One region of the Synechococcus sp. CB0205 genome, then DNA from elsewhere that is predicted to be linked to it. Evidence: predicted binding sites of a transcription regulator. Region 1 holds the regulator's gene; each other region holds the start of a gene.
What was found. Region 1 encodes NtcA, which controls nitrogen genes in cyanobacteria. Its sites were predicted from a motif close to GTANCNNNNGNTAC; they were not measured.
Positions count from the first base shown of each region.

Region 2: a site for NtcA is predicted at 1,733-1,746, ahead of CB0205_RS0102100 (anthranilate phosphoribosyltransferase family protein). Genes of this name have one in related genera too.
Region 3: a site for NtcA is predicted at 5,491-5,504, ahead of CB0205_RS0102075 (ferredoxin--nitrite reductase). Genes of this name have one in related genera too.

Region 1 is NZ_ADXM01000022.1:130,552-138,326, forward strand. Features, by position in the region: gene CB0205_RS0103795 (alpha-mannosidase) at 1-132, shown strand, start outside; gene psbN (photosystem II reaction center protein PsbN) at 129-269, opposite strand; gene psbH (photosystem II reaction center phosphoprotein PsbH) at 356-556, shown strand; gene CB0205_RS0103810 (TatA/E family twin arginine-targeting protein translocase) at 561-812, shown strand; gene pth (aminoacyl-tRNA hydrolase) at 821-1,453, shown strand; gene CB0205_RS0103820 (DUF3146 family protein) at 1,460-1,717, shown strand; gene CB0205_RS0103825 (polyamine oxidase) at 1,714-2,151, opposite strand; gene CB0205_RS0103830 (DUF3084 domain-containing protein) at 2,148-3,329, opposite strand; gene ntcA (global nitrogen regulator NtcA) at 3,405-4,145, opposite strand; gene rph (ribonuclease PH) at 4,210-4,944, opposite strand; gene CB0205_RS0103845 (cob(I)yrinic acid a,c-diamide adenosyltransferase) at 5,062-5,640, shown strand; gene dcd (dCTP deaminase) at 5,640-6,233, shown strand; gene thyX (FAD-dependent thymidylate synthase) at 6,237-6,959, opposite strand; gene CB0205_RS0103860 (thioredoxin domain-containing protein) at 7,014-7,553, opposite strand; gene CB0205_RS14235 (NIL domain-containing protein) at 7,638-7,775, shown strand, end outside.
Region 2 is NZ_ADXM01000019.1:28,762-36,536, forward strand. Features, by position in the region: gene CB0205_RS0102085 (formate/nitrite transporter family protein) at 1-266, shown strand, start outside; gene CB0205_RS0102090 (hypothetical protein) at 270-1,052, shown strand; gene cynS (cyanase) at 1,122-1,574, opposite strand; gene CB0205_RS0102100 (anthranilate phosphoribosyltransferase family protein) at 1,802-2,866, shown strand; gene CB0205_RS0102105 (hypothetical protein) at 2,877-3,074, opposite strand; gene CB0205_RS15810 (hypothetical protein) at 3,102-3,263, opposite strand; gene CB0205_RS0102110 (nitrate reductase associated protein) at 3,396-3,863, shown strand; gene CB0205_RS0102115 (molybdopterin oxidoreductase family protein) at 3,844-6,075, opposite strand; gene CB0205_RS0102120 (NarK family nitrate/nitrite MFS transporter) at 6,156-7,709, opposite strand.
Region 3 is NZ_ADXM01000019.1:20,601-28,375, forward strand. Features, by position in the region: gene ureC (urease subunit alpha) at 1-824, shown strand, start outside; gene CB0205_RS0102040 (hypothetical protein) at 821-1,291, opposite strand; gene CB0205_RS0102045 (APC family permease) at 1,365-2,927, shown strand; gene CB0205_RS0102050 (hypothetical protein) at 3,189-3,392, shown strand; gene CB0205_RS0102055 (hypothetical protein) at 3,453-3,860, shown strand; gene cobA (uroporphyrinogen-III C-methyltransferase) at 3,797-4,585, opposite strand; gene CB0205_RS0102065 (hypothetical protein) at 4,582-5,130, opposite strand; gene CB0205_RS0102070 (hypothetical protein) at 5,239-5,436, shown strand; gene CB0205_RS0102075 (ferredoxin--nitrite reductase) at 5,649-7,220, shown strand; gene CB0205_RS0102085 (formate/nitrite transporter family protein) at 7,537-7,775, shown strand, end outside.

The DNA of each region.
Region 1 (7,775 bases):
AACCTCAGCCCTCAGCGACAGAGTTGGACTCTGGACTCGCCACGGCGTTGGCGCCGGGGGAATGCTGAGACCTGGCAGAGCGGAGCTCTTGTGCTCAAGCCCTGGCAGGTCGTCGCGTTAGAGCTGGTTTAGTCGTCGTGGTCGTCAAAGGGGTCGCTGAGCTGCTTCGACGGAGGACCAAAGGCGGTGTAGATCCCGAAGCCGGTGAGGCCCAGCAGCACAGCCAAGACGGCCAGTGCCACGGACATGGCTGGGGAGGTGGTTTCCATCACAACTCTCGACGGGGCCAGCCGCTCAGGCGGCCAGGCCCCTTACAGTAACGAGACCTACTCCTTGCCAGAGAGCACAGCCCGACATGGCTCAACGCACCCGCCTGGGAGATCTGCTTCGCCCCCTGAACTCCGAGTACGGCAAGGTTGTGCCCGGCTGGGGCACGACCCCCGTCATGGGCGTGTTCATGGCCCTGTTCCTGGTGTTCCTGCTGGTGATCCTCCAGCTGTACAACAAGTCCCTGATCCTCGACGGCATCACCGTCAACTGGAACGGCATCGGCTGATCCGATGAACGTCTTTGGGATCGGATTGCCTGAGATGGCGGTGATTGCCGCCGTGGGTCTTTTGGTGTTCGGTCCCAAGCGCCTACCCGAACTGGGTCGCACCCTTGGAAAAACCCTGAAGGGTTTTCAGTCGGCCTCGAAGGAATTCGAGCAGGAGTTCCGAAAGGCGGTCGACACGGTGGAAGCGGAAGTCACCCAGGCTTCTTCAGAGCCCCAGCCTCAACTCAAGGCCGACGACGAGCAAGCGGCCGGTTGAAGGACTCCATGGCTCCTTTGAGTCTTGTTGTTGGTTTAGGGAACCCGGGCGAGAAGTACGCCGGAACCCGCCACAACGTCGGATTTATGGCGCTGGAGCAGCTGGCCAAGCGTCAAAACAGCAGCTTTAAGCAGCAGTCCAAGCTCCACGCCCTCGCTGCGGAGGTGGGACAAGGGGCCGAACGCCTGCGTCTGTTGATGCCTCAGACCTACATGAACGACAGCGGTCGTTCGATTCGTGCTGCTCTCGATTGGTTTGGCTTCGAGCCCAACCAGATGCTGATCCTGGTGGACGACATGGATCTCCCCCTCGGTCGCTTGCGCCTGCGGCTCTCGGGCGGTGCTGGCGGGCATAACGGTCTTCGCAGCACCATTGCCCATCTCGGTGGCCAAGAGTTCCCCCGCTTGCGCATCGGGATTGGCGCTCCTGCCTTGAATCCGGTGGAGCGTAAGCAGCGCACTGTCGGCCACGTCCTCGGCCGCTTTGCCGTCGCCGAACAGCCGGTGCTCGAGGAGGTCATTGATGAGGTCTTGGCTGGTCTGGATCTGATTCAGCGCCTGGGGTTTGAGCGGGCTGGTAACAGGCTCAACGGTTTTGTTGCTCCCTCTGCCGCCAAGCTGGTCGAGCAACCCACTGCCTGAGTCCGCGTGAGTCGCCTCCCCACGACAACGGCGCAATTGCGGGTGCTGCGCCAAAGCTTTAGCCAGCGGGTGCTGGAGGGTGAGGTCAGCGCTGGAGGGTTCGAGTGGACGTTCGCCTGGTTCTTTGACCGCGGCGAGCTGCAGGTGGAACCTTCCCTCGGCCGGGCCTTGATCCAGGACGCGCTGCTGCGCTTCCTGTTGAAAACGGACTACCAGCTGGAGGCGGGTGGGGACTACGCCTTCAGCGTGCGGGCCAGGTTTTAGGCAGCGAGCTGGCGCAAGACGACCAAGCCAGGTTCCCGCTTGAGCTCCGTTCCCCAATGGCGCTCCAGCAAGAGTTGAGCCACGACATCGTCGTAGTCCCTTGGGGGCAACCTCAGGCCTTCTGGAAGCAATCGCCGCCAGCCCCTGGGGGGCTCCAGCTGCCAGTAGCGGGCTCGTGCGGCCAGGGTGGTTCCCGCTTCAGGGATGACCTGGACAGCCAGGCCAAGGTCGTTGAGTTGCCGCTGCCAGTGCTTGCTGCCCGTTCCATCGCCGAGCACAACACCCTCAAGACCCGGACGCTCTCGCCAGATCGCAATCTGCTTGAAGCACTCTTCCGGGGAGAGCACGGCGGCAACCTCGATCTGGCCTGTGGTCTGGTCAGAGCGCACCAAGCCGCATTTGCTGCGGCCGGGATCGAGTCCGATCCAAGTCATTGCGGGCGCTGCCAGCGAATGTCGACGGCAATCGGGTCGGCCAGATCACTGTTGCCTCTGGAGACGGCCTCGAGCTTGGCGGTCTCGCCCAGGGGGCGGTTGACCAGGGCCTCAGCCAGTTGATTGAGGCGTGCTGGGTCAAATTGAAGGCCGTTGGCCAGGGCCCCTTGGCGTTGGGCTCGGGTAAAGGCTGCTGCCAGGAGCAGGTTCAGGCGGCTACGCACCTGGTCTGGGGAGCGCTCATCGGCCTCCAGCACGGTGGTGGCCAGTTGTTCTCCACTACGTACCACCCGTTTGTTGGGTCTGACATCCGGGAAGGCCACGACCTGACGCTCCCCTTTGAGCACATTGGCCGCTGAGATCAGACTCACGACCCACTCGCCGCGTTTGCTGAGGGTGGTCTCCAATTTGCTGATGTCGCTGCGCGGCACCAACAGGATTTGACGGTTCGGTGTTTCGCCTGGCAGCACCCGCTGGTAGACGTTCAAATTCGTGCGCTGCAGCAGGGCGTGGATCACGTCTCTGGCCTGGCTGGGCTTCTCGATCCGTACCTTGGCTACCTCCAGGATTTGGCCACTGCTGATCACCACATCACCCTGACGTAGGGCAATCAGGTTGCGTTCGAGACGCTCGAGCTCTTGGCTGCTGCTTTTGATCTTGCTGTTGAGCTTGGCGAGCTCAGAGCGGTTGCGCTGGAGATCGGAATCCTTCGCGGCGATGTCACGGCTCAGGCGATCGCGCTCGGCCTCCAGTTGTTTGCGTTGCTCCATCAGGGGAGCCAGTTCCTTCTGCAGTCGGCTGGCCTGCTCGGCCACCACCTTGAGTTGGCGTTGGGCCTCGCTGCGCTCGTTCTCTGCGCTGCGCAGGGCGCTCCGACTTTGGGCCAGGTCCTTGCGACTTGAGCTCAGGGCATCGCGGCTGTCCCGCAGGCGCTGTTCGATCTGATCGAGTTCAAAGAGCCCCGTGCGCAAGCGATCACTGACCAGCAGCATCAGCCCAAGGGAGATGGCACTGATCAAGCTGCCGGTCAGCACCGTGATCACCACGGCGGTCTTCTTGGGCCGCAACCGGAACAGGCTCAGCCGCGCCTTGCCGACCTTGGATCCCAACCGATCCCCCAGGGTGGAGAGCACTCCCCCGAGGATCAGCAACGTCAGGATCAGGATCCAGCCGGACACGACGTTGGGCGACGACGATCAGTATCGGTTGTGGGGGCTTGGAACGCAGCTGGGATCGGCCACCAGTTCAGCCGTTTAGCTGAAACGTTTGGCGAGGGCCAATGGATCGAAGACGGTGATTTTTTTGCGGTCGATTTGCACCAGGCCGTCGTTGCGGAGGTCGCCCAAGAGCCGGGTGATCGTGACGCGGGTCGATCCGATCGCTTCGGCAATGGCCTGGTGGGAGAGGCGCAGGTCGATCGTGATCCCTTCGCTGCTGGGCACGCCAAAGTCGCGGCAGAGCACCAGCAGGAAACTCACCAGTCGCGAGGACATGTCGCGGTGGGTGAGGGTTTCGATCATGGTCTCGGTTTGCAGGATCCGAGAGGAGAGACCTTGCAGAAGCAGTAGACCAACCGCCGGGTCCTGCTCAATCGCCTTGCGGACGGAGGTGGCGGGAGCCGTCACCAGCTCGACGCGAGTAAAGGCAATCGAGTGATAAAAGCGGTCTGAACGCTGGCCTGTCAGTAAAGACAGGACGCCGAAGAGGCTGTTCTCCCGCAGCAGTGCCACGGTGATTTCTTCGCCGGATTCGTAGACCCTGGAGAGCCGGACCGCACCCCGCTTCAGCAGATAAACCTTTTCGGCGGGGTCGCCGGGGAAAAAGATTGTTTTGCCGCGCTCAACGATCTCGGTGGTGCTACCGCTCAGGCCCCGGATGACATCCAGAAGCGTGGCATTGGGTGGCAGGGGACTGCCCGCGATCGGTGCGATCACTGACGTACCGGTCGTAGGGCTAGGGGAGTAGCGGCTGAATCCTTGCGTTGCCACGACCATTTCAGCGCGACTGAGTTGCCTGGAACCTACGGATCAGTCCAGGGCCGCCCTGTAGCCATTGAAACTAATTTGCTGCCTCTGCCAAGGCCTGCTTCTGGGCCTGCATTAGTTGATCGATGCCGCTTTCCGCTAGGTCAACCAGGCTGGAAAGCTGTTGGCGACTGAAGGGTGCGCCCTCCGCGGTGCCTTGAATTTCGAGCAAATGTTGCTCTTGATTCATCACCACGTTCAGATCGACCTCTGCTCGGCTGTCCTCGCTGTAGTCGAGATCGAGGAGTGCGGCGCCATCCACGAGGCCAACGGAAACCGCCGCCACCTGCCCCACCAGGGGCGATCGTTCCAGCACTCCGCGCTGTTCCAGGCGTTGCAGGCCGACGGCTAAGGCGGCCCAGGCTCCAGTGATGCTTGCGGTGCGGGTGCCGGCATCGGCTTGAAGGACGTCACAGTCGATTTGCAGGGTCCGCTCCCCTAGCGCCTCCAAATCCAGGCAGGCCCTGAGGCTGCGGGCGATGAGGCGTTGGATTTCTTGGGTGCGACCGGAGAGCTTCATCAGCTCCCGTGGCTGCCGGCTGGGGGTGCTGGCGGGGAGCAGCCGGTAGTCAGCGCTCAGCCAGCCCTTGCCGGAGCCTTTACGCCACTTCGGAACACCCTCCTCTAAGCAAACGCTGCAGATCACAGCCGTGTTGCCCGTGTACACCGTGACGGAACTCAGGGCGAAGCCCATCGGATCCCAAGCGAAGCGCGTGCTGCGCAGGTCCGTTGCGCTGCGGCCGTCCCGCCTGGGTTGGGTGCTGCTCATCGCGGGCTGGCTCAGTGCCTCGATGGTACGGGTGTTTGCACTACAGGTAGTGCTTGTTGCTTGCCGGACGGCCTAACGCCGCTACATTCAGGATCCCAAGCGGCAGCCATGCACTCGATGACGGCCAGCATTGCAGCCACGCCCCGTGCTGGACACCTGCGTCCGTTGGCTGTGGTCCCGGCGTCGGCCCCCGCGCGCAGCGTGCGCCTGGCGGCCCAGCAGGAGGGCCAGCTCCAAGTGCACACCGCTCCCTTCCGCGGCAGCTTCAGTGGGGTGTTCAGTCAGGCCCTGCGCAGTGCCGGGCTTGGTAGCCGCGTTCTGGTGAGCCAATTCCTCAAAGGTGGGGTCGATCAGGGGCTGGAGAGCAGTGTTTGGCTCTGTGGCCGCCTTCAGTGGCTGAGGCCAGCCGTGGCGGGTTGCCTGGCTGATCCCGTGCCGGCATCCCAGGCCGATGTCGAGGCTGTGCGCGAGATCTGGGCGTACACCCGTGAGCAGCTGCTGAGCGGTCAGCTGGATCAGTTGGTGCTCGATGAGTTGGGCCTGGCCGTCGAACTGGGCTACTTGTCCGAGGCGGAGGTCGTTTCAGCCCTGGAGCAGCGGCCGTCCCACCTGGATGTGATCCTGACGGGGCCCTCCATGCCCACCGCTCTGTTGGCCATGGCCGATCAGGTCACCCAGCTGCGCCGAGGTTTCTGATGCTCAAAAACGACCGTTGGATCAACGAGCAGGCCGCCTTGGGCATGCTCGAGCCCTTTCAGCCGCAGCTGGTTCGTCATCTTGATCCGGAGAACAGCGAAAAGCCGGTTCTCAGCTTTGGCTGCTCGTCCTATGGCTACGACCTGCGCCTCTCCCCGCAGGAGTTCCTGATCTTCCGGCATGTTCCCGGAACGATCATGAATCCCAAGCGCTTCAACCCCGCCAACCTGGAGCCGGTGCCTCTGCACGAGGACGAGGACGGCTCGTACTTCATCCTCCCAGCCCACTCCTACGGATTGGGTGTGGCGCTCGAGAAGATGTGCGTCCCTCCCAACATCACCGTGATTTGCCTGGGCAAGAGCACCTATGCCCGCCTGGGGATCATCGTTAACACCACCCCAGCTGAGGCCAGTTGGGAAGGTCACCTGACCCTGGAGTTCAGCAATTCCTCCGGAGCGGACTGCCGCATCTATGCCAACGAGGGCATTTGCCAGCTGCTCTTCTTCGAGGGTGATCCCTGCGAGACGACCTACAAGGACCGGGCTGGCAAGTACCAGCACCAGCCCGAGCGGGTCACCTTGGCCAAGGTCTGAGCCCTAAGGCGCCAGGCGCGCCTTGTGCAGGCGGGTCTTTTCGTACCAAGCCGCGATCTCTGGGGCCCAGGCCTGGAGGTGGGGCCACATGAGATCGCAGAGCACCCGGATTTCCTCCTGGGCATCGAGCTTGGCGCGCAGGTCCATGAAGTGCAGGAACGCCCGCAGCGAGAAGCTCACCACGAAGTGCTGGCGGTAATCGAAGGGCAGGATGCCGCGGGCGTGCTCCTCGGCGAACCCCGCCGCGAGCATGTCGCGATAGCGCTCGGCCGCGGCTTGGCAGAGGGCGAGATCCTTGGCGCGCTCGTCTGCGCTGTAGGTGTATTTCTTGCCTTGTCGATCGCTGTACTGCCCTTCGGGGCGTAGGTAGAAGACCTCTTCGAGTTCCAGCTCGCCGTTGGCCGCCCGGCAGATGCGCTCGCCGGTGTAGCGCATGGATTGGACGTCAAAGCTCACGCCCACCCGGTGGGTGCGGGCCTGCTGCATCACGGAGTGGGGGAACCAGCCCACGTTCAGCACGATCTGGGCGTGCTCCAGCGGACCGTAGTGACCGCGCTCACCGGCCAGGAGACGTTTGACGCAGATCTCGCCGGCCTTGGTCTCATCGGGCCATTCAGCGCGATCGGCCGCCACAAACCCTTCGCTGTAGTCCTGGTGCATCCCCGCATAGACGCACTGCTGGGGGTTGGGGGTCGCTGCAATCAGCTCAACCCGAAAGCGTTTCATGGGCGGGCGATGGCGTGGGGAGCTGGTGCTGCAGGGTAACGGGCTTTGGGGAACTCAGCTGTGGCTGCGGGGGCCTGCCATGGTGGTTGCCTCCGCTTGAGGCAGGAGGCTGGTCTCGGCAACACCCGCCATGGCCGGCAAGGGGGTGCCTGCCACCAAGGCTTCAGTCAGGGCTTCCAATTCGCTTTGGCTGCGGGCGCCGACGGCGCGGCCCACGCGGGTGCCACTGGCATCGAAGAATTCCAGCTGCGGGATGCCGTTGACGTCGTAGCGATCCACCTCCGGTTGCCAGCGGGGGTTGTCGACGTTCAGCAGCACCACATCGAGTTGATCGTGGTGTTGGCTCTCGACCTTCTCCATCGCTGGGGCCATGGCTTGGCAGGCCTCACACCAGTCCGCGTAGAACTCGACCACGCTGGGCCGGCCATTGCTGAGGGCAACGGCGGGCTCCAGCGACTGGCGGGCCAGCTTCTCCAGGGGTGCCGCCGGTGAGAGCCCGCCGCGCAGAAGGAAGAGCCCTAGGGCCAGAAGGGCGGCCACCGCAGCCAGCAGCATGCGCTCGCGCCGTCCCAGGGCTGCCGTGTTGCTGTCCACAGGTGGTGTGTTGATGCTTGGCGCCAATCTGCCAGGGCTGTTCCCATTCCGCGTCGATACCCTGACGGTGGCTGAGTTGCGCCCTTGAAACGCCGCATCACCCTTCACTTCCCGCGGGAGGCGGTGCATCAGCCGATCACCTATCGCCTGGCGGTCGAATTTGATATCGCCGCCAAGATCCTGCGGGCGCAGATCGCTCCGAACCAGAGCGGAACGATGGTG
Region 2 (7,775 bases), on a different contig from region 1:
CGGCCTTCCAAACGATGGGCATGGAGCACATCGTGGTGAACCAGTTCCTGCATACCGCCGGCCCGCTGCTGGGCTCCGGTGTGTCCTTCGGCAAGGTGATCGTCTGGAACTTCATCCCCGTCACCCTCGGCAACATCGTGGGCGGGATGGTCTTCATCGGGATGCTCTTCTACAGCACCCACCGCACCAAGATGCCCAACGTTCTCCCCAGTGAGCACGACGACAAGCTGGAGCGGGAACTGGCCGCCGAGCTGGGGGCTCGCTGATCAATGGGACTCGCTGTCGCCCCTGCCTCTGACCTTCTTCAGCCCCATGAGGAAGCTGCTCTGAGCGAGCGGCTCGGACGCTGGAGGCGGCAGCCCCTCACCCCTGAAGAACTGAGCGCTCTGCTGCCTCGGGTCTCCGATCCCACCCTTGCCCTCAGCCTGGCTGAGCGGCTGGGGATGGCCGGACCCGAGGCCATTGCCTTGATCCTTCCCCTCTGCCAATCGCAGGGCATTTCTCTGCCCCTCATTCGCGCCCTGGGAATCTGTCATCACCCCCAGGCCTGCACTCAGCTCCTTACCTGGCTGCCAGAGGCCGGACCCCTGGAGCCCGATGTGCTCGAATCCCTCGGCTGCTGGGGCAATCTGATCGATTTCAGGATCATCGAATCAGCGCTGAGCGCACCTGGCCAGAGCCATCGCCTGGCAGGCCTCAGCCTGCTGACCTTCCGCAATCGCAGCCTGACGGCCGAGGAGGTCCTACGCCTGACGACGCCTCTGCTGCAGGACTTTCGCGCCGATGTGGTGATTGCCACGATCAAGCTGCTGCAACGGCGCAACGAACCCAGCGTCTTAGCTGCCATTCGCGGCTGCATCAGCACCGAAGCTCTGCCCCGCGTCGCTGAAGCGGCACTCCAGGCCCTCGGTTGCATCGGCAGCCTGGAATGCTGCCAGCAGCTGCTGGAGCTTCGAGGCGAATTGGCTGGCACAGCCTTAGAAGAGCCGCTGCGGCGTCAACTCAAGGCTCAGGTCAGGCATCAAGCCCTGGTCGAGCAGGCCTTGGCATAACTATTCATTTCTACAATTCGCCACAAAAAAAGCCCACCGTTGGTGGGCTTTTGCTTTGGGAGCCGAAGCTCACCATTTCTTATAAGGAAGGAACTTGCCGCACATGGTGACCTTCACTCGGTTACCAGCAGGGTCTTCAACTTTGTCCACATCCAAGGTGAAATCAATGGCGCTCATAATGCCATCACCAAACTTCTCTTGGATCACGTCCTTCAGGGGCATTCCGTACACCTGCATGATCTCGTAGAAGCGATAGATCAGCGGATCAGTCGGGATCACAGGATCCAGACCGCCCTTGGTCGGGAACGACTGCAGTGCCTCGGTAATGGCATGGTCAAGGCTGAGCAGTTCAGCCAGCTTTTGGGCTTCTTCAGCCGAAGCGGTGGACTGGCAGTAGAACAGCGACGCGATCCACACTTCATCGCGACCCAGGGCGGCCTCCAGATCAGCGAAGCTCAGCCCTTTGGCCTTCTTCGCCGCCATCAACGTCGCCGTGATTGTGGCGGGAGAGGGAGCTGCCAACGAGGGCATTGAAACAGGAGTAACCGTCATGGAGACAGGCCAGAATTGATGAGAGGAGTGAACAGAATGAAGCGCAATCTGCGTTCTGCTCGCATGTCAGATTCGCTGCAGATGGGGATCAACTTCGCAGCCTTTGTTACCGAGCCTGAAACAACTTGGTAGCTGCTGCTACCAGATCGGGCCTTGTCGGCACGGAGAATCCAGTGAGAACGAGCTCTTCTGTCGGCTTGACCTACGCCGCTCCCCCAACCGACGGCCCACCGAATGGCCGTGAGCTGTTCAAGGCCTATCTCCGAAAAGTCGGCAGTGGCGAGCACACCAGTAGTGGACTGACGCGCGAAGAAGCCGCCCACGCCCTCGAACTGATGCTCGATGGGGCCGCTAGCCCGGCCCAAATCGGCGCCTTCCTGATCGCCCACCGCATCCGCCGGCCTGAGCCTCAGGAGCTCACCGGGATGCTGGATGTGTACCGAAAGCGGGGCCCGCAGCTGACAACCGGCAAGCCAGCCATCAGCTTCGGCATGCCCTTTGACGGGCGCACGCGCACCGCTCCGATCTACCCCCTAACCGCCCTGGTGCTCTCGAGTGCCGGACTCCCCGTGGTGCTGCAAGGGGCCGGCCGCATCCCGGTGAAATACGGGATCACGGCCCAGGAGCTGTTCGCCTGTTTGGGCCTGCAGCTCGCCGGCCGAAGCGTCGAGTGGGTCCAGGCCAAGCTCAACGCTTGCGATCTGGCGTTGGTCCATCAACCGGACCACCTCCCGGATGCCGAAACCCTGATCCCTTACCGCGAGGATCTCGGCAAGCGGCCACCGCTGGCCAGCCTCGAGTTGCTCTGGACTGCGCACCAGGGCGAGCACCTGCTGGTCAGTGGCTTTGTCCACCCGCCAACCGAAGCGCGGGCCTGGAAGGCACTGGACTTAGCGGGGGAAACCAACGTGCTGACCGTCAAAGGCCTCGAGGGAAGCACCGATCTGCCGATCAGTCGGGCCTGCGTGACGGGTCGTCCAACCCGAGAGGAGGACGGGCGCCAGATTCTCCACCCCCGCGACAACGGTTGCTACGGAGCCGACCCGCTTTGGGACGGGCTTGAGACCTGGGGGAACCAATCGGCCGCCGCCCTCGGCGGACAAGGGGAACTCGCGACCGCCTTGATCTGGAATGCAGGCACCTACCTCTGGCAGGCCGGACTGGAGGCGAACCTCACCGACGGCCTCGAGCGCTGCCGAGATCTTCTGAGCTCGGGGGTGGTCATGGCCCACCTCCAGCGTCTGCGCCAGGAGATGGGCTGAGAGCAACCAATCAGCGCTCGCCCAGCACCTGCCACATCGCCGCTTGGCCAGCAATCACGGGCTGCACCGACACGGGTGCGGAAGCCGAGATGGAGGCACTACGGATGAGTTGGACGCCCAAGGACGCGACAACAAAGGCTCCTAGGAAACCTGTGGCGATCGTCAGGGGATGGCGGCCCTGAACCGCAACTCCAGTTTTGGTTGCCATGACGGCATGGGGGATTCAACCCATCCACTATGGAGACGTCAGCCAACCCTCGCCAGCTGAACCGGTCCAAAACGTTGTGGACGCCGCCGGCGCCATGGACCAGGCGGCCGCGCCTGCCAGAAGTCGATCGCTGCTCACCCAGCCGTGGGAACTTCCCAGCAGAACCCCAAGAGCAACGGCCAAACGCATGGTGAACGGAAGAGTTGAAGTGAGTTTGAAGAGACCAACGCACCGATTTGGCCGCCGTTGACACCAAACCCATCCGCCGGGAGCAAGCAATCCTCAGAAGCGTCAAAATCACTACCAGAACGACGTCTGGCCGTGACAACTGAGGCCCCCTCAGCAAGCCATTGCTTTGACTTTGAAAGCGATTTCATCGGCAACTGGCGCTGCATTCCCCTCTGCGTGCGGCGCAAGCTGGACCTCTGCGGCATCAAGCTCAAGCTCAACCATTGGCTCGCCCTCAACCAAGACGAGCGGCAAACACTTGTCGACTGGCTCGACACCCAAGACGCGCTTGAGCAACTGGGAGAGCATCTCTTAAGTCGCACGGAGACCATGGCCGACGGTCAGGCCAAAACGCTGCCGATCGCCAGCGGCGAGCCCTGGCAAAACCCGCAGCAGATTCCCGAGGTCTTGATCGAGGCCGCGCAACTCCGCGGTATCCCCCTACAAACAGAGCAATGGGGCGCGCTCAACGAATTAGAGCGGTTTGCCCTGTGCAAGCTGGCCAGGCCAGGGCATGACCACCACAACTTGGAGGCCGCCTTTAGCGAAGTGCTGGGCTGAACCAGCGCCGCAGGGCCTCCAGGCGCCCCGCCTCCTGCTCCACCGGTTTGACCACCGACACCGCCGGGGCAACGATGACCGCGCAGGCCTTGAGTTCCGGCTGCTTGGAGACGGGACAGGCCTGATCGTGCATCAAGGTATTGGCCTCGCATGCCTTCTCCTGGGTAAACCCCCAATGCATCGGAAGAAACACCGACCCACGGCGGATGCGATCGGTGACTTTGACGTTGGCGGTGATGTGTCCGCGGCGTGAACTCACAGCCGCCAACTCCCCATCCCGCAGCTTGAGCTCAAGGGCATCTTGGGGGTGAATCTCAAGCAGCGGCTCGGGATGCATGGTCTGCAGCCGATCGACCTTTCCCGTGCGGGTCATGGTGTGCCATTGACCGAGATACCGGCCCACGGTGAGCACCAGTGGATAGGTCTCGCAGGGAGGTTCCGCTAATCCCAGGGGTTGGTCGATGCAGAAGCGAGCACGTCCCGAGGGTGTCGCGAATTGATGGTCGCTGTAGAGCCGCTTGGCCTCGGTGGTGGCTGAACTGCCCGCCGGGAAGGGCCACTGCTGGGGGCCGGCCTCCTCCAACAGGGCATGACTCAAGCCAGAGACATCACAGAGACGCCCGGCCGTGAGCTGACTGAATTCCGCGTACACCTCAGCCGCGGAGTCGTAGCTGAACTGCTCCTCAAAGCCCAGGCGCCGACCCACCTCCGCGAACACCTCCCAGTCGGGCCGGCTCTCGCCGTGGCGAGGGCGATAGGCCGGGCAATAGGTGACCCTGCGCTCGGAATTGGTCATCGCACCGGCCTTCTCGCTCCACTGGGCCGCCGGCAAGACCAGGTGGGCGTAGTGAGCCGTTTCCGTGTCGGCGTAGGCATCGCTCACCACCACCAGAGGGCAGCGCCGCATCGCAGCTTTGACGCGATCGAGGTCCGGCAGGCTCACCAGGGGATTCGTTGCGGCCACCCACCAGAGATCCAGCTCGCCGCGCTCCATGGCCTCCACCTGCTGCCAGGCCGCCAAGCCCGGCGTCGCCGCGATGCTGCCGGCGGGGAGTCCCCAGGCCTGCTCAACCTCCTGACGGTGTTCGGCGTTGGTCACCAGGCGGTACCCCGGCAACAGATGGGACAGGCCCCCGGCCTCCCGGCCACCCATGGCGTTGGGCTGCCCCGTCAATGAAAAGGGTCCCGCTCCCTCTTTGCCGATCTGACCGGTGAGCAGGTGAAGGTTGATCAGGCCGCCGACCACCGCGGTGCCCTCGCGCCGCTGATTGACCCCCATCGACCAGAGACTGAGGACCCGCTCACGCCGGCGAAACAGCTCCGCCACCTCCCGCAGCCGTTTTTCTGGGATGTTGCAAAAGCGGGCGACCTTTCGGGGCGTCCAACGGGCCGCGACATCAAAAAAAGCGTCGTAGTTCTCGGTGTGGTCGTCAATGAACGCCGGGTCTTGACCGTTCTCCCGCAGCACCAGATGGGCAAGACCGTGGAGCAGCGCCAGATCAGTGCCCGGGGCGATGGGCAGATGAATGTCAGCGGCCTTGGCTGTGTCCGTTGAGCGGGGATCGACCACCACGATCGTGACGCTGCCTGGATTGCGTTTTTTGCGCTTCAACAGACGCTGGAACAGGACCGGGTGGCACTCCGCGGTGTTGGTTCCAATCAGGAAAGCCACCGAGCAGTGGTCCAGATCCTCGTAACAGGCAGGGGGGCCATCGGAGCCGAGGCTGCGGGTATAGCCCGCCACCGCGGAGCTCATGCAAAGCCGGGAATTGGCATCGAAGTTGTTGGTGCCCAATGCACCCTTCAACAACTTCTGGGCCAGGTAATAGTCCTCGGTGTGGAACTGGCCAGAGCCGTACATGGCAATGGCGTCAGCCCCCTTGGTGGCCAAGGTGCTGCGGATCCGGCCCACCAGCAGGTCCATGGCCTGCTCCCACCGGATGGGTTGAAACGGGTCGTCCAGGCTGGAGCGATAGAGCGGCTCCCGGAGACGCCCACGGTCCAAGGTCTCGCCGACGGTCGCACCCTTGATGCAGACCTGGCCCAGGCTTGAGGGGTGCTGGCGATCGCCCCTCGCGGTCCAGATCGGATTGCCCTCGGCGTCGCGCTTGACCGCCTGACCGGGCAAAGCCGGCGGAATCAGCTCAAGCCCACAACCAACACCGCAATAGGGGCATTGGCTACGCACGTTGCCGGAAGCGGACTGGGCCATGACCAGGAACGAAACAAGGTCGAAAGAAAAAGGGGCGGCTCCTGATGGCCGCCCCCTGAGAACCCCAGCGACGGGGAGGATTAGGCGTTAACGAGAGCCTTCTCGTCCGCATGCTCTTCAGCGAAGGAGCCCTTGGGCTCTTTCAGGAAGAAGAAGCAGAGGAAAGCGACGATCAATCCCGCAGTACCGAGGATTTGGAAGAAGGCGCTGTTGGAGGAGGCAACGATCTCCGCAGAGGGATCTTTGCCACCACCCATCCACATCGGCAGCAAGCTGAAGATCGTCAGGTAAGCAACCGCACCAACGTTGCCGTAGGCGCCCACAAGACCTGCGATCTGCCCCGTCACACGCTTCTTGACCAGCGGCACCATCGCGAAGGTCGCACCTTCACCGGCCTGGACGAAGAACGAGGCCAGCATCGTGATCAACACCGCGACGGTGATGCCCAGGGAGCCGGAGAACGCGCCGGGCTTGATCATGCTCATGATCAAGTAACCAATGCCCAAGCCACCGGTCAGGAAGGCCATGGTGTTTTTGCGGCTGCCGAGCTTGTCGGAAATCAGACCGCCACCGGGACGAGCCACCAAGTTCACAAAGGCAAAACAGGACGCCAGGATGCCGGCTGTTGCCTTCGGCAGATCAAACGTGGTCTCAAAGAACGTCGGCAGCATGGAGACAACCGCCAACTCAGATCCGAAGTTCACGATGTAGGTGAGCTCCAGAATGGCGACCTGCTTGAACTCGTAGCGGTCTTCCTTGGGATATTGCTTAACGCCGTTGATCAGATCGCGGTTGGTGCGAATAATGCCCCAGGTCTGGAAGCCGAACCAAACCAGAACTGCCAGGAGCGCCAGGGGATAGGTGCCGGCATTCAGGAAGCCAACTTTTTGCAGGCGCCAGCAGAGCACGCAGAGAATGGCCGCGAAGGGAACATTCATGCCCAGCAGGCCCCAGAAATCCCGCATGGAAGTCACCTCAAGACCAGCAGACTTGGCCGGCTTTTGGTAGGCCTTACCGGGGGGAGTATCAGTGACGTTAAAGAAGTAGATAACCCCGTAAACCGCCGAAATAATGCCGGTCAGAGCAATCGCACCACGCCAATTCAAAATGGCGCCGGTGGGCAGCTCGAAGCCACCTGAGAAGGACAGGAAGCCAGCAAGGGCGACAAGAGTCAGCGCAGAGAAGGCCGAGCCAAAGTTGCCCCAACCGCCGTAGATCCCTTCCGCCAGACCGATTTCCTTGGGCGGGAACCATTCGGCCACCATGCGGATACCGATCACAAAGCCAGCACCAACGATGGAGAGCAGCAGACGAGCAACCACCAGTTGATTGAAGTCCTGCGCTGATGCAAACAGCAGGCAGGGGATCACCGAGAAGACAAGAATCGCCGAGTAGGTCTTACGGGGACCGAACTTATCCAGCAGCATGCCGATGAGCACGCGAGCAGGAATTGTGAGGGCAACGTTGCAGATCGCAACGGTACGGATTTGACCAAGGTCGAGGCCAAGATCGGCCTTAACCGTTGTAGCCAGTGGAGCCAGGTTGAACCAGACGACAAACGTCAGGAAGAAGGCGAACCAGGTGAGATGAAGAGTGCGATATCTCCCCTGGAGCGACCAAAGATCGCCAAGCATGGAGGACAGGGACAGTGGAGTAAGCCCAGGCCTTCAAAAAGCAGCGACCGGGGGAATCGCGCATCA
Region 3 (7,775 bases), on a different contig from region 1:
CAAGCAGCACGAACCCGACGCGCCCCTACACCCGCAACACGCTCGAGGAGCACCTCGACATGCTGATGGTGTGCCACCACCTCGATCCGAAGATTCCGGAGGATGTGGCCTTCGCCGAGTCGCGCATCCGCCGCGAGACCATCGCCGCCGAGGACATCCTTCACGACATCGGCGCCTTCTCAATCATCGCCAGCGACTCCCAGGCCATGGGCCGCGTCGGTGAGGTGATCACCCGCACCTTCCAGACGGCCCACAAGATGAAGATGCAACGGGGCGCACTCCCCGAGGACAGCGGCCGCAACGACAACACCCGCCTGAAGCGCTACATCGCCAAGACCACCATCAACCCTGCCATCGCCCATGGCCTCGATCAGCAGGTGGGCTCTGTGGAAGTGGGCAAGTTGGCGGATCTGGTGCTGTGGAAGCCAGGCTTCTTTGGGGTGAAACCAGAACTCGTGATCAAGGGGGGCTCCATCGTCTGGGCCCAGATGGGCGACGCCAACGCCTCCATCCCCACCCCTGGCCCCGTCCATGGACGGCCCATGTTTGCCGCCTTCGGGAAAGCCTTGGCCCCCAGTTGCCTCACCTTCGTGAGTCAAGCGGCCCTGGACAATGACGTACCCCGGAGACTGGGACTGGAACGCTCCTGCGTCCCGGTGCTCAATACCCGCAGTGGGATCAGCAAGGCGGCGATGAAAAACAACACCGCCCTGCCCAAGGTGGAGGTGGACCCCCAGACCTACGAGGTCTTTGCCAACGGCGAACTACTCAGCTGCGAACCCGCCGAGGTGCTGCCGATGGCGCAGCGCTACTTCCTGCTCTAATTGCAGCCCTGGACGGAGATCCGGTAGGTGAAGCCCGTGGCCGCCTGATCGCCGCTGGCGCCGATCTTGAAGTTCACCTGGTTCACCGTTTTGCCGGGAACAGCACGAACGGTCCACTGACGGCCGGTGCCGACATTGGGGGCATAGGAGTCATTGACGACCTGGAGATTGGAGCCATCGGTGAACTTCAGGTAGGCCTGAATCGGATACGTCGCGCTCACCGAGGAGTTGGCGGTGAAGAACAGCTTGTAGCTGCTGTAGGGCTGGTTAACGAAGAAATCGGTGTTCCAGTTCGGGCGGCTGAAGGGCAAGGGGCTGCCCAGGCTGATGGTCTTGGTGACGATGTTGCTCTGGCCATTACCGCCCACGGGGGCGAGGAACTGACAGGAGGCCAAAGCCGGGGCAGACGCCATGAGCGCACCAGCGCCGATCAAGGCGGTGACTCCAGCACGCATGAAAGCCGACATCGAAAAGAACGATCACTGGTTTCGCTCTAGCCAGAGCTGACCAGGATGGAAAGCACTGCAGGAAACACCTCGAATGGCCCTGTCGCGCAGCCTCGGCCTGCGCAGCCTGACCCTGGCGGTGGTGAGCGGCACCATCGGCTCGGGCTGGCTGTTCGCACCCTTCTATGCCGCCCGCAGCGCCGGGGCTGCGAGCCTGATCGCTTGGCTCCTGGGCGGAGTGCTGGCCTTTGGCCTGGCCATGGTCTTCGCCGAACTCGGGGCACTGGTACCCAGCTCCGGCGCCCTGGCGCAAATCCCCATGCTCAGCCATGGCCGCCTGGCCGGGTTCATCGGCGGATGGTGCGCCTGGGTGGCCTACCTGGCCCTTCCCACCATTGAGGTGCTGGCGATGATCGAGTACCTGGCCAGCGACCTGCCCTGGCTCACCCTCGATGGCGGCCAAGGCCAGGTGCTCAGTCCCTGGGGCATGGCCTTCGCCGCTCTGCTGCTGGTGCTGATGACCTGGGTGAACTTGGCGGGGGTGCGCACCCTGGCCCGCTGGATTGACACCCTGACCAGCTGGAAGCTGGTCATTCCTCTCCTGATTTCGGCCGTCCTGATGCTCAGCGCTTCGGACTGGAGCAATCTGCTGGTGACCGTGGGAGCACCCGGCGCAGGGGAGAACTGGCTGCCGGGCATTGTTCATGCCATCAGCAGTGGCGGCATCCTCTTCAGCCTGCTGGGATTTCGCACCGCCATGGATTTGGCGGGTGAAGCCAGAGACCCCCAACGCACCGTGCCCCTGGCCATGGGCCTGGGACTGGGGCTCTCCATCGCCATCTATCTGGCGCTGCAGCTGGCCTTTCTCGTGGCGGTGCCCCACAGCAGCCTGGGCGCGGGCTGGGGAGCGCTGCAGCTGAGTGCCCACGGCGGCCCCCTGGCGGCGATCGCCATGGGACTCGGTCTGAGCTGGGTCGTGGGGTTGCTGCTGAGTGATGCGGTGATCTCCCCGGGAGCGACCGCCATGACCTACTTGGGGCTCTCCGGCCGGGTGGCCTGGATGATGGGCAGCCTGCGTCTGCTGCCCAGACGGCTGGAGCACCTCAACCGCCAAGCCGTGCCCAGCACAGCACTCATCCTGAGCTTGGTGATTGGCGTTGTGATGCTGCTGCTTGGCCCCAGCTGGCAGCAGATCGTGAGCTTCCTGACCGCCTGCTTGGTGATTGCCTTGGCCGTTGGGCCCGTCAGCCTGCTGGCCCTCCGTCAGCAGCTCCCGACTGCCCATCGCGCCTTTGCGCTTCCTGCTGCCGCACTGGTCTGTCCGCTGACCTTCATGGCCGCCAGCTGGGCTGTGCTCTGGTGCGGACGCACAGCCGTTGAAGGCGCCATCGCCCTCGTCCTGGTTCCGGCCCTGATCTTTACGGGAGTCAACCGCTGGCAAGGCCGACCGCTCGATGGGACGCATGGCCGTTGGTGGTTTGGCTACTTAATCGGCCTGCTGCTGATTGCCGAGCTGAGCGGCTCCAATCGCCTGATTCCCGGCGGCGAACTGACACAGATCGCTCTGGCCAGCGCCTTCTCCTTGGCCGTTTTCCCCTTCGCTGTGCGATCCCGCCTGCCGCAGGTCTCGAGCGAAGCCCAGGTCCAAATCAATTAATCGACCGCCGCTCTCGATGGCCAGTTGCTGACACGGGTCGCGACCGGGGATCACTGGCGAACGGCTCAGGCACACCATGAACTAGGCACATTCACCTACAAAAACTAGAAATCGTGGCGCAATCAGGGGCGATCCCAAAGAAAACGTGAAGGGCTTTTTTGTTTGCCTTCCAAAGGCTCACGTTTGATTGCGTGGGGAAACGAACACAGAGCCGGGAGACATTCACCGGCCTTAGAAATCACCCAGTCAGCAGTCGGATTCATGGGCGACCATCTGCATCTCGTCGGACTCACCGGTGATGGCTGCCGGATCGCCCGTGACGGGGGCGGCGGCTATGTCGTGAACCACAACGACAGCGACGGAAGCTGGGAGCGGGTCGCCAACCTTCCCGCGGCCTATGCCGTTTGCGAGCGCTTCAGCCAACGGGACTCCCTCGGGTTGCCCAATTGGCGCGCCGAGGCCTAACGACCAGAAGGCAACTGGCCCAACCCTGATTAGCGTTAGCCCAACCCTTGGAAGGTTGTGATGACAGCCCCCTCCAGCAGCTGCACTGACCGCCCGAGCCGCGCCGGGATCAGCAGTGACAGCTTTTCTGCCCGCAAAGAACAGGCCCTGGTGATCTTGCTGGCCCAGTCCCTCGCCGAGGCACAGATCGGCCGGGCCGATGCCCAAGCCAGCCAAGGCCTCTGGAATGAGGTGGCGGAACTGGAGCTTGACCCAGATCGGATCATCAACCTGCTCTACGGCGGCGAAGACCTAAGCGATCGAGCAGCCCTCAAGGAACGGGATCAGCAGTGGCTCTCCGCCCAGGTGCGCCGAGCACCTCGCGGATGGTCCCTGCGAACCCTGCACCTGGGACGGCCTCAGCCCTATTTGAGCGGAATCGGCATCTCCACGAGGGCCGGCTCAGGGGCGCAGCTTTCAACGCGCTGACTGACGACATCGCCAATCACCACGATGGACGGGGAGGCCAGCTCCGCCTCCTGAACGGCTGCAGCCAAACCACCCAAGGTGGAGACCACCACCTTCTGCCCCCGCACCGTGCCTTGCTGCACCGCCGCAGCAGGGGTTGAGGCGTCCAGGCCGCCGGCAATCAACTCCTCGCAGATATGGGGCAGGTTGTGCAGGCCCATGTAGATCACCAGGCCATCACTGCTGCGGGCTAAGCCGCGCCAGTCCACCCCAGGACGACGCTTATCAATCTCCTCGTGACCGGTCACGAAGGTGACGGAACTGCCCGCACGGCGATGGGTCACGGGAATGCCGACATAGGCAGGGGCGGCGATCCCAGCCGTCACCCCGGGAACCACCTCCACGGCGATCCCATGACGCTCGAGGTGGGCCGCCTCCTCACCGCCACGACCAAAGAGAAAGGGATCCCCACCCTTCAGACGCACCACGCAGCGATGGCGCTTGGCCATCTCCACCAGCACGGCATTGGTGCTGGGTTGGGGCACAGAGTGATGGCCCCGGCGCTTCCCAACGAAGTGCTGCTCGGCACCGTCCGGCACCAAGGCCAAGACCTCGCGCGGCACCAGTGAGTCATAGACCAGGGCATCGCACTGGCTAAGCAAACGCTGGGCCTTGACCGTCAGGAGGTCGGGGTCACCGGGACCAGCTCCCACCAGATACACCTTGCCGGCAACGTCAGCGGTCATGGCAGATCGAGCAGGAGGTTGAACAAGAACTGACGGGTGGCCGGACGCTCCAGCAGCGCCAGACAGGGGGAGACGTCCGTCCGTAGATGGGCCGTCATCCGATTGGGCGCAAGGGCCAAGGGCAATGCCGCCGCATCGCTCGGGGCGCTTCGGTCTGCACTTAAGCAGGGCACCCCCAGGTAGCGGCTCAGGGCCGAGAGGTAGCGATCCGCCACCCCTGGCCGAAGGGGATGGTGCAACACAGCCGGAGCATTCAGCGCGCGCAAATGCTCCAACCAGGGGCCCCAGGCCCCGAGGAAAGGAAGCGTGCACACCTGATGCCCTTCTCGGCGCAGCCGATCACGGATCCCCGGGACATCACTGCGAGCATGGCTGCCGGGCGTCAGCAGCAGGGGCACCAACAGCAGCGATTGCCCCTGGGGCAGCTCCAGAGGATCAGCCGTGAGGGCTTGCAACCAAACCGGAGCCTGACGGGCCTGGGCGAGATCGTTCAGCAGCTCAGTGATGACCTGGGGAATCTGCCCACCGGCGTGGCCGTGGACCACCAAGAACAAGGGCGACTGCCCAGCAGCGGAGGGCTTCGGTAGCAACGGCCACCGCCAGCACCCCGGGCCTGCTGATGGAGTCACATACACCGGATTCATAGGAACACCATGCCAGCCGCCCGCCCCTTGCCCAGCTCCCGCCGCAGGCCCCAGAGCAGCTACGGACGCCCCCGCTACCGGGAGATGCAGCCCACCCCGCAGTGGAGGCGCGAACTCGATGCCGACTTCGCCGCCATGGGCAAGGTCTGGCAAATGATTCGCGGTGGAGCGACGCGAATGCTGGGCGAAATCGGACGCCAATACTGAGCTGCGCGGGGCCGAAGAGCGTGACCATCAACCCGGAAGATGGGACCCCTTTAGGTATCCGTTGACACCCTTTTCACCACTCCCCTTGGACGGCGTCGATCCGTAACAACGGCGACAAAGCAGTGCAGAGGGCGAATGATTTGATTCCCCCCACTAGTCGTTCTTTGTTTTGGAAACGGCTCAGTTGCTGACTTCATCTGAACCGATTTCCCATGGTGGCGACGCCAACGATGTCCAACGCAAACGAGATACCCAGCGCACTACCGAGCTGGCTCGAAGGTAAGAAGCTCAATAAGATTGAGCAGAACAAAGCTGACAAAGACGGCCTACTCGTCGGCAGCGAAATCGAGACGTTCGCCAAACTTGGATGGGAGAACGTCGATGAGACGGATCTTCAGCTGCGACTGAAGTGGTACGGAATGTTCTGGAGACCCAAAACTCCAGGGCTGTTCATGATGCGCCTGCGGGTTCCCAACGGGGTGATCTCCGCAGAGCAGCTTCGGGTCGTCGGCAACATCGTGGCTCGCTACGGCAGCAACGGAAGCGCTGACATCACCACGCGCCAAAACATCCAAATGCGCGGCATCCTCCTGGAGGACCTGCCCGAGATTCTGGGTCAACTCAAAGCGGTTGGCCTGACCACCATCCAGTCGGCCTTCGACAACCCCAGGAACGTCACCGGAAATCCCATTGCCGGCATTGACCCCCTGGAGATTGTCGACACTCGCCCGTACACCCAGGAGCTCGAAAACTTCCTCACGAGCAACCACCAGGGCAACCCCGAGTTCTCCAACCTTCCGCGGAAGTGGAATACGGCTGTCGCTGGTGCACGCGACAACTTCCTGCTCCACAACGACATCGCCTTCCACCCCGTTGAGCGCAACGGCGAGATGGGCTTCGGCGTCTGGATCGGCGGCATCCTCTCCTCCCAGATGAATGCCTATGCCATTCCCTTGAATGCTTGGGTCAAGCCAGATCAAATCTGTGCGATCACCGAAGCCGTGATCAAGATCTGGAGGGACAACGGCGAGCGGGACAAGCGTCCTAAGGGTCGCTTCCGTCTGTATCTCGACGAGGTTGGCCTGGAGGCTTTCCGGGCCATGGTGGAAGAACGCTTTGGTCCGCTGACCCCAGATCCAGGTTCAGTCTTCGACGCTGAACCCCGCTCCCACTACGGCATCCACCCGCAGAAGCAGCAGGACCTGCACTACGCCGGTGTCCATGTTCCCGTCGGACGCCTGCTGGCCGAAGACTTCCAAGACATTGCCGCCCTTGCCGAGCGCCATGGCGACGGCAGTGTGCGCCTGACGGAAGATCAAAACGTGATCTTTACCGGCATCAGCAGCGCTCAACTCCAGGCCTTTGAAACGGAACCACTGCTGCAGCGCTTCAGCCTGAACCCCAGCCACATTGCCGCTGGCACCGTCAGCTGCACCGGCAACAGCTACTGCAGCTTTGCCCTCACCAACACCAAGGATCAAGCCCTCGCTGCTGCTGAAGCGCTGGATCGTGAATTGGTCCTTCCGGAGGAACTGAAGATCCACTGGACGGGCTGCCCCAACACCTGCGGCCAGGCCTACATGGGCGCCATTGGTCTCACCGGAACCAAAACCAAACAGCCCGATGGCGGCATGGGCGAGGGCTACAACATCACCATTGGCGGCTCCCAAGGTGCCAACCCTCAAATCGGCGAGATGCACCGCAAAGGAGTTCCCGCCAGTGAAATCCAAGCGGTGCTGAAAGAGGTTCTCATTGAACAGTTTGGCGCCAAGCCCAGGACGTAAAAAGCCGCAGTCCGCACTACACATTTACCGGCATTTTTGAGACCAGGTGCTCCTTTCTTCTGAAGCCTGTCCTCAATCAGATCGCACCGTCTCACCCTCAACTTCGGACGCATGTCTTCATCAACGACGCAGCAAAAGGGAGATGTCTTCTCTCGGTTTGTGAATTGGCTGAGCAGCAGTGGCACTGACAAAGCTGCCGTCAACAGGCCCCAAGGCAGCCAAGACATCATTTCTCGCTTGATGAACCGCATTAGCGGTTAATTCCTTTCCTCACACATCACTTGCAGAGCAAAACATGAGCGCGACAGCTTCACAGATGGACTATGTCCTACCCAACGAATTAGTCGACGGCATGATTGCTGCCGGCGGCAAAAAAGCAACCGTCAGCGTCAAGAACCTGCTGATCCGCGGTTTCTATTCCGGAGCCATCCTCGGTCTCGCCGTGATCCTGGCCCTGACCGTGGCAGCCCAGAGCAAGATGCCCTTCCTGGGCTCGCTGCTCTTCCCCTTCGGCTTCGCCAGCATCGTCCTCTTCGGCATGGAGCTGGTCACCGG